DNA from 2 places in the Streptomyces sp. NBC_00659 genome. Region 1 is predicted to be linked to the other one. Evidence: predicted binding sites of a transcription regulator. Region 1 holds the regulator's gene; the other holds the start of a gene.
The links. Region 1 encodes HrcA, which represses chaperone genes, less so after heat shock. Its sites were predicted from a motif close to TTNGCACTCNGNNNNNCNGAGTGCNAA; they were not measured.
Positions count from the first base shown of each region.

Region 2: a site for HrcA is predicted at 2,743-2,769, ahead of groL (chaperonin GroEL). Genes of this name have one in related genera too.

Region 1 covers NZ_CP109031.1:3,441,049-3,445,524, forward strand. The annotation lists gene OG410_RS14895 (nitronate monooxygenase) at 1-154, opposite strand, end outside; gene dnaJ (molecular chaperone DnaJ) at 264-1,400, opposite strand; gene hrcA (heat-inducible transcriptional repressor HrcA) at 1,401-2,417, opposite strand; gene OG410_RS14910 (MBL fold metallo-hydrolase) at 2,596-3,339, shown strand; gene OG410_RS14915 (DUF3097 domain-containing protein) at 3,524-4,330, shown strand.
Region 2 covers NZ_CP109031.1:4,526,649-4,531,124, forward strand. The annotation lists gene OG410_RS19540 (NADH:flavin oxidoreductase) at 1-704, opposite strand, end outside; gene groL (chaperonin GroEL) at 992-2,617, opposite strand; gene OG410_RS19550 (cold-shock protein) at 3,035-3,238, opposite strand; gene OG410_RS19555 (MoaD/ThiS family protein) at 3,680-3,955, opposite strand; gene thrC (threonine synthase) at 3,952-4,476, opposite strand, start outside.

The DNA of each region.
Region 1 (4,476 bases):
GGTACATGCCGTCGGCGGTCTTGTACCCCGCCGCGAGGAAGCCGAGCCCGCCGGCCTCGGACACGGCGGCCGCGAGCTGCGGGACGGAGACTCCGCCCGCCATGGGGGCCTGCACGATCGGGTGAGGGAAGAGATCGGTCAGCGCGGAGGACATGACGGCATGTTGTCACGTCCGCCGGACAAGTCAGAAACCGGTCGCCGGTCCGAATAGTGCCTCCGACATGGAGGGCACGGGGCGTGTCCCGCCCCGTGCCCCGCTTGGATCAGCGGCCGTTGAACGCGTCCTTCAGCCGGGAGAAGAGGCCCTGCTGACCGGGCTGGAACTGACCGGTGGGCCGCTCCTCGCCGCGCAGTATGGCGAGCTCGCGCAGCACCCGCTCCTGCTCCGCGTCGAGCTTGGTCGGCGTGGTGACCTCGACGTGCACGATGAGGTCGCCGCGGCCGCCGCCGCGCAGGTGGGTGACACCCCGGCCGTGCAGCGGGATCGACTGGCCGGACTGCGTGCCCGGACGGATGTCGACCTCCTCCATGCCGTCGAGGGTCTCCAGCGGCACCTTGGTGCCGAGGGCCGCCGCGGTCATCGGGAGGGTGACCGTGCAGTGCAGGTCGTCGCCGCGCCGCTGGAAGGTCGAGTGCGGCAGCTCGTGGATCTCGACGTACAGGTCGCCGGCGGGGCCGCCGCCGGGGCCGACCTCGCCCTCGCCCGCGAGCTGGATCCGCGTGCCGTTGTCCACACCGGCCGGGATCTTGACCGTGAGGGTGCGACGGGAACGGACCCGGCCGTCGCCCGCGCAGTCGTGGCACGGGGTCGGGACCACGGTGCCGAAGCCCTGGCACTGCGGACACGGCCGTGAGGTCATGACCTGGCCGAGGAACGACCGCGTCACCTGGGACACCTCGCCGCGGCCGCGGCACATGTCACAGGTCTGCGCGGAGGTCCCGGGCGCCGCGCCTTCGCCGTTGCAGGTGGCGCAGACGACGGCCGTGTCGACCTGGATGTCCTTCGTGGTGCCGAAGGCCGCCTCGTCGAGCTCGATCTCCAGCCGGATCATGGCGTCCTGGCCCCGGCGGGTGCGCGAGCGCGGTCCGCGCTGCGACGCCGTGCCGAAGAACGCGTCCATGATGTCCGAGAAGTTCCCGAAGCCGCCCGCGCCGAAGCCGGCGGCACCCGCGCCGCCCTGCTGGGACAGCGGGTCACCGCCGAGGTCGTAGACCTGCTTCTTCTGCGGGTCCGACAACACCTCGTACGCGGCGTTGATCTCTTTGAACCGCTCCTGCGTCTTCGGATCGGGATTGACGTCCGGATGCAGCTCGCGAGCGAGCCTCCGGAACGCCTTCTTGATCTCGTCCTGGGACGCGTCGCGGCGCACGCCGAGTACGGCGTAGTAGTCCGTGGCCACTTACGACTCCGCCAGGATCTGTCCGACGTACCGTGCCACCGCTCGTACCGCTCCCATCGTTCCCGGGTAATCCATGCGGGTCGGGCCGACCACGCCGAGTTTGGCTACTGCCTCAACGCCCGAACCGTAGCCGACGGAGACCACGGACGTGGAGTTGAGTCCCTCGTACGCGTTCTCGTGCCCGATTCGCACGGTCATGCTCGAATCCCCGGCCTCTCCAAGCAACTTGAGGAGCACGACCTGCTCCTCCAGCGCTTCGAGCACCGGCCGGATGGTGAGAGGGAAGTCATGTCCGAATCGCGTCAGATTGGCGGTACCGCCGATCATCAGCCGCTCCTCGGTCTCCTCGACGAGTGTCTCCAGCAGTGTGGAGAGCACCGTCGAGACCGTACCCCGGTCTTCCGCCTCGAAGGCGTCCGGGAGGTCCTGGACGAGCTGCGGGACGTCCGCGAAGGGGCGTCCCGCGACCCGGCTGTTGAGCCGGGCGCGCAGGTCCGCCAGCGACGTCTCACCGAACGGCGCCGGACAGTTGATCATGCGCTGTTCGACCCGGCCGGTGTCCGTGATCAGCACGAGCATCACCCGTGCGGGAGCCATGGACAGCAGCTCCACATGGCGCACGGTCGAGCGGGTCAGCGAGGGGTACTGCACGACGGCGACCTGCCGGGTGAGCTGCGCGAGCAGCCGCACGGTCCGGCCGACGACGTCGTCCAGGTCGACGGCACCGTCCAGGAAGTTCTGGATGGCGCGGCGCTCGGGCGCGGTCATCGGCTTGACGCCGGCGAGCTTGTCGACGAAGAGGCGGTAGCCCTTGTCCGTGGGGATGCGCCCGGCACTGGTGTGCGGCTGGGCGATGTACCCCTCGTCCTCCAGGACCGCCATGTCGTTGCGGACGGTCGCGGGCGAGACGCCCAGCCGGTGCCGCTCGGTGAGCGCCTTGGAGCCGACCGGCTCCTCGGTGCCCACGTAGTCCTGGACGATGGCGCGCAGCACCTCGAGCCTGCGTTCGCTGAGCATCGCGCACACCTCCAGAAGTCGACTCGGTGGCCTTCGTGGCCTTCGTGGCTTTCGTCTGGCACTCAGCGCACGCGAGTGCCAACGTTCCCCAGCTCAGTGTACGGCGGTGAGGCACGCCCCGGGCAAGGGCGGGCCTGCGATGTCGTGCACGGCACCTGGTCACCGTTAGCGTCGCCGCATGAGGCTGACTTGGGAAGGGCTCGGGTGGGAAAGGCTGGCGCCCCGGGTGGGGCGACGGCGGCTTCCGGGCTGGGACTGCACGGCCGGGCTCGTCGTCGGCGAGGGGGCGGCGCTGATGATCGACGCCGGGTCCAGTCTCGCGGAGGGCGCCGCGCTGTGCGCCGACGCGCGTGCCCTCACCGGCGGGCGTGTGACTCATATCGCGCTCACCCACCCGCATTTCGACCACGTGTTCGGCGCCGCGGCGTTCGCGGGCGCACGGATCCTCGTCGCGGACGGTTCGTCCGGGGCGTACGAGAACGGCCGCGACGAGCTCTGCGCGGACGCGGTGCGCAACGGTCTCGACCCGAGGGCGGCGGAGGAGGCGGCCGACACCCTCGTACGCCCCCGCGGCTTCGTCCGGAGCACCTGGGACCTGGATCTCGGCGGCGTCGAGGTCCGGCTGGTGCGGACGGGCGAGGGCCACACCGCCCACGACCTCGTGGCCGTCGTGTCCGGCGACCCGGCGGTGGTGTTCTGCGGCGACCTGGTCGAGGAGTCGGGCGAGCCTCAGGCGGGCCCCGACGCCGTACCGTCACGCTGGCCCGCGGCTCTCGACCGGCTGCTCGGACTGGGCGGCGAGAACGCGCTGTACGTCCCCGGGCACGGGGCGGTCGTGGACGCCATGTTCGTACGGACCCAACGGGACGCCTTGGCGGCACGTTTCGGCGCGACGACTTCCGGCACGGCGGGTTCCGGCTGAGCGCGTCCGGTACGCGGGGCCGGTACCACGGGTTCCGGCCTGGCAGGTTCCGGCCGAGCGCGTCCGGTACGGCGGGGCCCGGCGCGGCGGATTCCGGCCGAGCGCGTCCGGTACGGGGGTTCCAGCACGGCGGATTCCGGCGTGTCGTGGTGAGCGGCGCCGGGCTTCTCCTATCGTCATCCGAATGCGCCAGTACTCTCCGGACCTGACCCCGCCGTGGAAGAAGCCCCGGTCCGTGCCCGAGGTCCCGGCGGACCCGGGTCTGGTCGTCGAGGAGCCCGGCACCGGCTTCTGCGGCGCGGTGATCCGCTGCGAGGCGGGCACCGTGACCCTGGAGGACCGCTTCGGCAAGCACCGGGTGTTCCCGCTGGAACCGCGCGGCTTCCTCCTGGAGGGCAAGGTGGTGACCCTGGTCCGCCCGGCGCCCGCGGCTCCCGTACGCCCCAGCCGTACGGCCTCCGGCTCGGTGGCGGTACCCGGCGCCCGCGCCCGGGTCGCGCGCGCCGGGCGCATCTACGTCGAGGGCCGCCACGACGCCGAACTGGTCGAGCGGGTCTGGGGCGACGACCTGCGCGTCGAGGGCGTCGTCGTGGAGTACCTGGAGGGCGTCGACGACCTCCCGGCGGTCGTCGACGCGTTCGCCCCGGGCCCGGACGCCCGGCTCGGCGTCCTCGTGGACCACCTGATCCCGGGTTCGAAGGAGTCCCGGATCGCCGAGGCGGTCACGAGCGAGCACGCCCTGGTGCTCGGCCACCCGTACATCGACGTCTGGGAGGCCGTGAAGCCGTCCTCCGTGGGCATTCCGGGCTGGCCCCGGGTCCCGCGCGGCCAGGACTGGAAGACGGGCGTGTGCCGGGCCCTGGGCTGGCCGGAGAACACCGGCGCGGCCTGGCAGCACATCCTGTCCCGGGTCCACTCCTACAGGGACCTGGAACCGGCGCTCCTGGGCCGCGTGGAGGAACTGATCGACTTCGTCACCGCGCCGGAGTGACCGGTCGGCGGCCGGTTCCCCGGGTCCGGCGCCGGTGCCCCTTGATGTCCGGGTTCCCACCGGAGCCGGGTGCCACCGGGCAGATACGGTCGCGTCCTCGGCCGGCCATCCACCGGAAATCATGACCGAGAACCGTACGGGAACAG
Region 2 (4,476 bases), 1.1 Mb from region 1:
TTCCACTGCGAGTAGCGGAAGATGACGGGGAACTCGGGCGAGACGGCGGCACGCACCGCGGCGACGATCTCCGCCGAGAACTTCGTACGGGCCACCGGGTCGCCGCCGTACGCGTCCTCGCGCCGGTTGGTGCCGGCCCAGTGGAACTGGTCGAGCAGGTAGCCGTGGGCGCCGTGCAGTTCGACACCGTCGAAGCCGATGCGCTCGGCGTCGGCGGCGGCCTTGGCGAACGCCTCGATGACGTCGTCGAGGTCCTGCTGGGTCATGCTCTTGCCGGTGACCTCGGCGCCCTCCTTGTAGAGGCCGGAGGGGCCGACGGGCGGGGCGTCCGTGAAGGGCGGCTCGCCCGTCTTGCGGACCATGCCGATGTGCCAGAGCTGCGGGACGATCGTGCCGCCCGCCGCGTGCACGGCGTCGGCGACCTTCGCCCATCCGGCGAGCTGCTCATCGCCGTGGAAGCGCGGCACCGCGTCGCTCTGTCCGGCCGAGTCGTGGCCGACGTAGGTGCCCTCGGTGACGATCAGGCCGACGCCCGCGGCGGCGCGGCGGGAGTAGTAGCCGACGACGTCCTCCCCCGGTACACCGCCCGGCGAGAACATCCGGGTCATCGGGGCCATGGCGATCCGGTTCGGGACGGTCAGGCCGTTGATCGAGACGGGACGGGACAGGATCTCGGCTGCGCGGGTCGCGGCGTCAGTGGTCACGTGGGGGCTCCTCGAAGAGGTGGTCGGTATGACGTCGAGCGGTCTGCGAAGCAGGAGATTCCATGCGGTATGTGCACATGCATCAACTGCTCGTCAGCGTCAACCTCCGCACCGGGCGGGGCATTCCGCCGTACCCGCGCCCACCCCTGTGATCCGGGCCACGTCGTGGACCCGGCGCATCCCGGGGAGCCGTCCGGGAGTCGTCCGGGAAACGCCCGAGGGCGGCACCCCCCTTGCGGGAAGGTGCCGCCCTCGGAACGTCAGGACGGTTGATCGACCGGGGTCGATCAGAAGTCCATGTCACCGCCCGGCATGCCGCCCGGAGCACCGCCGGCAGCGGCCTTCTCCGGCTTGTCGGCGATGACGGCCTCGGTGGTCAGGAACAGCGCGGCGATGGAGGCGGCATTCTGCAGGGCAGAGCGCGTCACCTTCGCCGGGTCGATGATGCCTTCGGCGATCATGTCGACGTACTCACCGGTCGCGGCGTTCAGGCCGTGGCCGACGGGCAGGTTGCGCACCTTCTCGACGATGACGCCACCCTCGAGACCACCGTTGACGGCGATCTGCTTGAGCGGGGCCTCCAGGGCGAGACGCACGGCGTTGGCGCCGGTCGCCTCGTCACCCGTGAGCTCGAGCTTCTCGAAGACCGAGGAAGCCTGGAGCAGGGCCACGCCACCACCGGCGACGATGCCCTCCTCGACGGCCGCCTTCGCGTTGCGAACGGCGTCCTCGATGCGGTGCTTGCGCTCCTTGAGCTCGACCTCGGTGGCGGCACCGGCCTTGATGACGGCCACGCCGCCGGCCAGCTTCGCCAGACGCTCCTGGAGCTTCTCGCGGTCGTAGTCCGAGTCCGAGTTCTCGATCTCGGCACGGATCTGGTTCACACGGCCGGCGACCTGGTCGGCGGAGCCGGACCCGTCGACGATCGTGGTCTCGTCCTTGGTGATGACGACCTTGCGGGCACGGCCCAGCAGGTCCAGACCCGCGTTCTCCAGCTTGAGGCCGACCTCCTCGGAGATGACCTCGCCGCCCGTGAGGATGGCGATGTCGCCGAGCATGGCCTTGCGGCGGTCACCGAAGCCCGGAGCCTTGACGGCGACGGACTTGAAGGTGCCACGGATCTTGTTGACGACCAGGGTCGACAGGGCCTCGCCCTCGACGTCCTCGGCGATGATCAGCAGCGGCTTGCCGCCCTGCATGACCTTCTCCAGGAGCGGGAGCAGGTCCTTCACGTTCGCGATCTTGGAGTTCGCGATCAGGATGTACGGGTCGTCGAGGACGGCCTCCATACGCTCCATGTCGGTGGCGAAGTACGCCGAGATGTAGCCCTTGTCGAAGCGCATACCCTCGGTGAGCTCCAGCTCCAGACCGAAGGTCTGGGACTCCTCGACGGTGATGACGCCTTCCTTGCCGACCTTGTCCATCGCCTCGGCGATGAGCTCGCCGATCTGGGTGTCGGCGGCGGAGATGGAGGCCGTCGAAGCGATCTGCTCCTTGGTCTCGACATCCTTCGCCTGCTCCAGCAGGGCACCGGAGACGGCCTCGACGGCCTTCTCGATACCGCGCTTGAGGGCCATCGGGTTGGCGCCGGCGGCGACGTTGCGCAGACCCTCGCGCACGAGCGCCTGGGCCAGCACGGTCGCCGTGGTCGTACCGTCGCCGGCGACGTCGTCCGTCTTCTTGGCGACTTCCTTGACCAGCTCGGCGCCGATCTTCTCGTACGGGTCCTCGAGCTCGATCTCCTTGGCGATGGAAACACCATCGTTGGTGATCGTGGGGGCGCCCCACTTCTTCTCGAGGACGACGTTACGGCCCTTGGGGCCGAGGGTGACCTTGACGGCGTCAGCGAGCTGGTTCATCCCGCGCTCGAGACCGCGCCGTGCCTCCTCGTTGAACGCGATGATCTTGGCCATGTGAAGTGGTCCTCCCGGACGGGGTGGATTGCTCCGGATCGTGCCCGCGCCCGCGACGGACGGCCTGCAAGCCTTGTGGTTCCTTGCCCCACAGGCCTGCGGGCCTCGCTGACCCGATCCAAGTTCTGTCACTCTCACTGGGAGAGTGCTAACGCCAATGATTAGCACTCGACCCCTGCGAGTGCAAGCGCCTCTCACGAAAACAGGGCCGACGGGCGACCTCCGCACGCGCCCCGGAGGTCGCCCCCGCGAGCGGCCTCCACACGGGGGCACTCGCGGGCGCGCGGGCGCGCGCAGGAGCAGGCGGAGGGCCGGCGGAGGACGGCCGGAGGCGGCCGGGGACGTACGAGGGGCCCGCATCCCGGTGGGATGCGGGCCCCTCGTATGTGAGTTGCGTCGGTGGTCGTTCGCGCCCGATCAGACGGCGAGTTTGACCATGTCCGCCTGCGGACCCTTCTGGCCCTGCGAGATTTCGAACTCCACTCGCTGACCCTCTTCAAGGGTGCGGTAGCCGTCCATCTGAATCGCGCTGTAGTGCACGAAGACGTCCGCACCACCGTCGACCGCGATGAAGCCGTACCCCTTCTCCGCGTTGAACCACTTGACGGTGCCCTGAGCCATGCCTAACTCCCCTATTACTGGCCCTTGCACAGATCCACACTTCGCGGATCCGGGTCAGACCTCACCCCCCAACGGTTGGGGGTGTGCGCCGGAACGCGTCGACCGCGGCTGAATGTATCTGTCCAACTGCCCTCTGCAACAGGTCAATCGGACGAGAATTCTGGGCATGGCCGATCAATGATATGCGGAGAATGTGCAAGGATTCGGGGCAAGTCGGGCCCCGCAAATGCCATAAAATGCCCAAAAAGGCGAGCCATTTTGGCTACTTCTTATCGGCCCGCGAACGCTCACTCATATGCGTCCGGCATGAAACCAACATCCAAATTGGAGCGGCTTCCCCAACTCTAGCGCGTTCAACCCAACAGAATTGCCCCCTCCGTTTGTCTCACGGAGGGGGCAATTCTGTGAACGCGCCGTGTTGGGCATTACCGAGGGTAACGATCAGCCTCCGGCGACGGCCGGAATGATCGAAACGCCGACACCGTCCGGAGTCGCCGTCTCCAGGCCCTGCTCGAAGCGCACGTCGTCGTCGTTGACGTACACGTTGACGAAGCGGCGCAGCTTGCCCTGGTCGTCCAGGACGCGCGCGGCGATGCCCGTGTGGTTCTTCTCCAGGTCGCTGATGACCTCGGCGAGGGTCGTGCCCTCGGCCGTCACCTCGGCGGCGCCACCGGTGTAGGTGCGCAGGATGGTGGGGATGCGGACGTTGACGCTCATGATGCGAGGCCAGCCTCTCGGAAGGAGTCGAGGTTCGGGCGGATGGTCGCGGTCAGCCCGGTGTCCGAGGCCACCGCGTCCAGAGTCTTGAGGCCGTCGCCGGTGTTCAGCACGACCGTGGTGAGGGTCGGGTCGAGGAGACCGTTCTCGATCAGCTTGCGGGTGACGCCGACGGTCACACCGCCCGCCGTCTCGGCGAAGATGCCCTCGGTGCGCGCGAGCAGCTTGATCGCGTCGACGATCTGCTCGTCGTTCACGTCCTCCACCGCACCGCCGGTGCGCCGCGCGATGTCGAGCACGTACGGCCCGTCCGCCGGGTTGCCGATGGCGAGCGACTTGGCGATGGTGTCCGGCTTCTGCGGCCGTACGACGTCGTGGCCGGCCTTGTAGGCGACGGACACCGGGGAGCAGCCCTCGGCCTGGGCTCCGAAGATCTTGTAGGGCCTGTCCTCGACGAGCCCGAGCTTGATCAGCTCCTGGAGGCCCTTGTCGATCTTCGTGAGCTGGGATCCGGAGGCGAT